DNA from 2 places in the Pseudomonas sp. 1L-C-7-B-C1 genome. Region 1 is predicted to be linked to the other one. Evidence: riboswitches for the same ligand, from Rfam matches in the RefSeq annotation. Region 1 holds a riboswitch; the other holds the start of a gene.
What was found. Region 1 has a riboswitch for manganese ahead of AC0Z8Z_RS02840 (TMEM165/GDT1 family protein). Riboswitches for the same ligand answer to the same signal wherever they lie in the genome.

Region 1 (2,457 bases):
TGCACGTGGCTGGAGCTGGCACGCTGGCGACTTCGATACCCTTGGAACGCGTTTTCCCGAGCGCGTGCACTTCGGCACCGAAGCACCGGCCGAACCCTTTGACGCCGCGGTCCTGTTTTTGCCCAAGGCCCGCGACCTCGCCGATTACCTCATCAACGCGCTCGCTTCGCGTCTGGCCGGACGTGAGCTGTTTCTGGTCGGTGAAAAACGCGGCGGCATTGAAGCCGCCGCCCGCCAGCTAAGCCCGTTCGGGCGTACGCGCAAGCTCGACAGCGCCCGGCATTGCCAGCTCTGGCAAGTCACCGTCGAAACGCCTCCGCCAGCCGTTGAACTCGATAGCCTGGCCAAACGTTTCGACATCGAAGTCGAAGGCGGCACGTTGAAGGTGGTGAGTCTGCCCGGCGTGTTCAGCCACGGCCGTCTGGACCGCGGTTCGGCGCTGTTGCTGGAAAACATTGACCGACTTCCCGCCGGGCATTTGCTGGATTTTGGCTGCGGCGCGGGGGTTCTCGGTGCAGCGGTGAAACGTCGTTACCCCGAAACACATGTGACGATGCTGGATGTCGATGCGTTTGCCACCGCCAGCAGCCGGCTGACCCTGGCGGCCAATGGCCTTGAAGCCGACGTCATGACCGGCAACGGAATTGACGCCGCGCCGAACGACCTGGACGTGATTCTGACCAATCCGCCGTTCCATACCGGTGTGCACACCGACTACGCCGCAACCGAAAACTTGTTGAAAAAAGCGCGTGAACACCTGAGAAAGGGGGGCGAACTACGGTTGGTAGCCAACAGCTTTCTGCGCTATCAGCCGATCATCGAGTCGCATCTCGGGCCGTGCGCAATCATGGCCGAGGGCCAGGGTTTCCGGATTTACCGCGCGAAACGTGCGTGATAATTAGCACTTGCCGAACACGAGACGTGTAGGCAGAATCCGCTCCGTCCTAGGGGAGTAGTCTCCCACGAGCGCATGCTCGTCCGGCACGCATCAACATACTTGGTCCTCAGACCATGGTGCGTGCGACCCCAGATCCGCTCAGACGGATCGGTGGTTTGACAAGACCTATGACACGAACATCCTGACCCGGGGCGGGGAGGTTGTACGTGTCATAGCCGTGTTGACCCGCCCCTTAGGAAAACCCTGATGCTGGAATCCCTGTTGGTCCCCACCGCCGTCGTCGCACTGGCCGAAATCGGTGACAAGACCCAACTCCTCGCACTCGTTCTCGCCGCTCGCTTCCGCAAGCCCTGGCCCATCATCGCCGGGATTGTCGCAGCCACGCTGGCCAACCATGCCGCAGCCGGGGCCGTCGGCGCATGGTTCAGCAGCTACCTCTCGGATTCCGTCCTGCACTGGATTCTTGCAGCGAGCTTTACCGCCACGGCGCTGTGGACGCTGGTTCCGGACAAGCTGGACGACGACGAAGCCAATACCGGGCGCAAGTTCGGCCCCTTCCTGACCACGCTGATCGCATTTTTCATCGCGGAAATCGGCGACAAGACGCAGATCGCCACGGTCATGCTGGCGGCGCAGTATTCCAACTTGTGGCTGGTGATTATCGGCACAACGCTGGGTATGTTGCTGGCCAATGTGCCGGTGGTGCTGGCGGGGAATTTCGCTGCGGAGAAACTGCCGCTGACGCTGATCCGTCGTCTGGCAGCGGGGGCGTTTTTCGTTCTGGCGATCGTTGCGGTGTACAAGGCGATGCAGCTCAGCGGCTGGGTGTAGGCGCTAACGATCACCTGTAGGAGTGAGCTTGCTCGCGATGCTCTTCAATCGCTTCGCAGATACGCAGCGACTATTCGATGATCGCGAGCAAGCTCACTCCTACAGCGTTTCATGCACCAACCCGTTCCGAAAAACGCCGCGCAAGCTCACAGCTATCGAGATCAGGCGCTGATCAGCCCTTCGGTGCCTGCTGATACAACGGCATCACTTTCGGGATCGCTGCCTGCAACGAGGCGATCCGGTTCGACGAGGCCGGGTGGGTACTCATGAATTCTGGCTGCGACGCGCCGCCTTGGGCTTCCATCTTCTGCCACAGCGTGATCGCGGCATTCGGGTTGTAACCCGCGCGAGCCGCCAGTTCGAGGCCCAGCAAATCCGCTTCGTTTTCATTGGCGCGGCTGTTCGGCAGCGTCAGGCTGTAATCGACCACGGTGTCGGCCAACGCCAGACTGTCCTGCCCCAATCCCAACAAGGCACCGGCACCCTGCTTGGCCATCTGCACACCGTAGGCCTTGGACATCGCTTCACGACCGTGTTCGCGCAGCGCGTGAGCGATTTCGTGGCCCATGACCGCTGCCAGTTCGTCATCGCTGAGTTTCAGCGTATCGATCAGGCCGCTGTACACGATTATCTTGCCGCCAGGACCGCAGTTGGCGTTCAGTTCGTCGCTCTTGATCAGGTTGACGTCCCACTGCCACTGGGCCGCGTCGGGCCGCAATTTCGGCGCT
Region 2 (2,457 bases), on a different contig from region 1:
TTAACACGGTCCGCGAGCACTACGGGACGCTGGATGTCCTGGTGAATAACGCAGGGGTGGCGGTGTTCCAGATGATTGATGACCTCACCGAAGAAGCCTTCCACACGCAATTCAACCTGAATGTGCTGGGCTACCTGCTCGCGGTGCGAGAGGCGGTCAAGCTGATGGGGCCTGGGGCAAGTATCATCAATATCAGCTCGATCCTGAGTACAGACCCCTACCTGGCCTCCAGTGTCTACTCGGCCACCAAGGGTGCCGTCGACACCTTGAGCTTCGCGCTGGCCAGGGAGCTGGGGCCGCGCGGTATCCGGGTCAACTCGATCCTGCCGGGCCACACCAATACGCCCGCAACGGCCGGGCATTTTGCGGGCGAGTTAGGAGAGAGAATACTGGCGGGTACGCCCCTGGGACGCTTCGGCGAGCCAGAGGACATTGCCCCTCTGGCTGTGTTCCTGGCTTCCGGTGAATCTCATTGGGTCACGGGCGAATCCATCAGGGCGTCCGGCGGGGTTCGTGGCGTCGGGTATTAACCCTCCGGGTTGAGGTCTGAAGCGCACGGTTCACGTGCGCTCAGTCCGTCGTTACGCCGCCGACAGATGCTCGTAAAGAATCGTCGCGCCAACCAGCATCAGCACAATGCCGCCGATAATTTCAGCGCGCTTGCCCACCACCGTCCCCAGCACGCGGCCCAGCATCACGCCAATCGTGACCATCACCGTCGTGGCGACACCAATGGCGGCGGCAGCCACCAGGATATTCACGTTGACGAAGGCCAGGCCAACGCCCACGGCCAGCGCATCGATGCTGGTGGCGAACGCGGTCACGGCCAAGATCAGGAAGGAATGCTGGTTGGGCTTTTCTTCTTCGGCCTCTTCGTGCTTGAGGCCGTTGTAGATCATGTGCACGCCGAGGACCACCAGCAGGGTGAAGGCGATCCAGTGATCCCAGTTCTGGACGTAGGACGTGGCGGCCTGGCCGATCAGCCAGCCGATCAGGGGCGTGATGCCTTCGATGACGCCAAAGATAAGACCGGTGCGCAGCGCTTCGATAAAACGAGGCTTATGGAGGCTCGCGCCTTTACCGATGGCCGCTGCGAAAGCGTCCGTGGACATGGCCAGAGCAAGAAGGATGAGGGAAATCGGGTTCACGGCTATGTTCCAGTCGGGCTGTGAGTCAACGACGCTACCACACGCCCGACTCTAGGCATGGATGCATCGTTGGTCTCGCCAACCCGAAGGTGTTCGTGCCACGGCAGGCCGCCGAGAATGTTGACACGAACGCTCTGGGACAATGAGTCCAGAGCAGGCTACTCCCCAACAAGGGCCGCCACTATAGCGCTTGAATGTAAAAGAAATGTCGTCGCGTATGATTTTGCTTGGGCCGGGCAGGGGGCGGAGCTGTGCACCGCCATCTACAGGACAAATCGTTACGGGCCGAAGCGGCACGCTTGAGCACGCAATGTGATTGCGGCTAAACCGCTTCCGACGTCGCGATACAGCCCAGGATTCTCAGGTACAGGCTCACGGTCGTACCGGCGCCGGGCGCAGTGTCGATGCGCGCATCGCCGCCAGATTTGATCGCAAAATCCCTGGCTTGGGCCAACCCCAGCCCCGTTCCTTCGCCAACCGCCTTGGTCGTAAAGAAGGGCTCGAACACCTGGTGCGCGACCTCGGCAGTCATGCCGGGGCCGTTGTCCCGGACACTGACGACCAGATAGTCGCCCTGCTGGAGCGACAGATCATCTTCCACGTGCACCCATCGGGTCGACACATGGACCTGACCGGTACCCTTCAGCGCATCGCGCGCATTGGTAAGCAGGTTCATGACCACGGCGTGGAGTTGGGCCTCCATGCACAGCACACCCCAACCCCATTCGGCGAAATCGAAGCTGAGATCGATGCGTTCGCTCATCGAGTGGCGCATCAGCGACTGCGCCGCGTGAAGGCGTGCGGTCACGTCGATACAGATGAGTTCAGGCCCGTCACCGCGTACGCTGGACATCAAATAACTGATGAGCTGCCGGCCTTGCTCTACGGCTTGCAGACCGGTCTCGGCGAAACGCTCGACGTCGATCGGCCGGCGGGAACGCAGGCGGGTCATTTGAAAGGCAGCGCTGACGCTCTGCAGCAGGTTGTTGAAGTCATGGGCAATGCTTGCGGTGAGCATGCCCAGCGATGAAATGCAGCGCGAGTTCTGCAGCAGCGGGGTCACTTCGCTGGGGTTCTGCTCGGCTTGCTTGAACTGTTCCTCAAACTGCGCGAGCTGCCGTGCGCGCTGCTTGCCCAGCAACCGGGCTTCCAGCAAGGCAGCGGCTTGCCGGGCCAAGGCCTGCAACGCAAGGGATTGACGTTCGCTCAGCTGCCGGGTCTGGGTATCGATCACGCAGACAGTGCCGAGGGCGACACCGCTTTCCGTAACGATAGGGGCGCCTGCGTAGAAACGAATGTAGGGCGGGCC

Region 2: it holds a riboswitch for manganese, as region 1 does, so the genes downstream of both, mntP (manganese efflux pump MntP) here and AC0Z8Z_RS02840 (TMEM165/GDT1 family protein) in region 1, are expected to answer to the same signal.

Annotation. Positions count from the first base shown of each region.
Region 1 is NZ_JBXAWH010000001.1:630,662-633,118, forward strand. It holds gene AC0Z8Z_RS02835 (methyltransferase) at 1-895, shown strand, start outside; yybP-ykoY riboswitch at 935-1,055, shown strand; gene AC0Z8Z_RS02840 (TMEM165/GDT1 family protein) at 1,145-1,729, shown strand; gene AC0Z8Z_RS02845 (M48 family metallopeptidase) at 1,902-2,457, opposite strand, start outside.
Region 2 is NZ_JBXAWH010000002.1:13,085-15,541, reverse strand. It holds gene AC0Z8Z_RS03240 (glucose 1-dehydrogenase) at 1-530, shown strand, start outside; gene mntP (manganese efflux pump MntP) at 582-1,148, opposite strand; yybP-ykoY riboswitch at 1,161-1,322, opposite strand; gene AC0Z8Z_RS03230 (ATP-binding protein) at 1,471-2,457, opposite strand, start outside.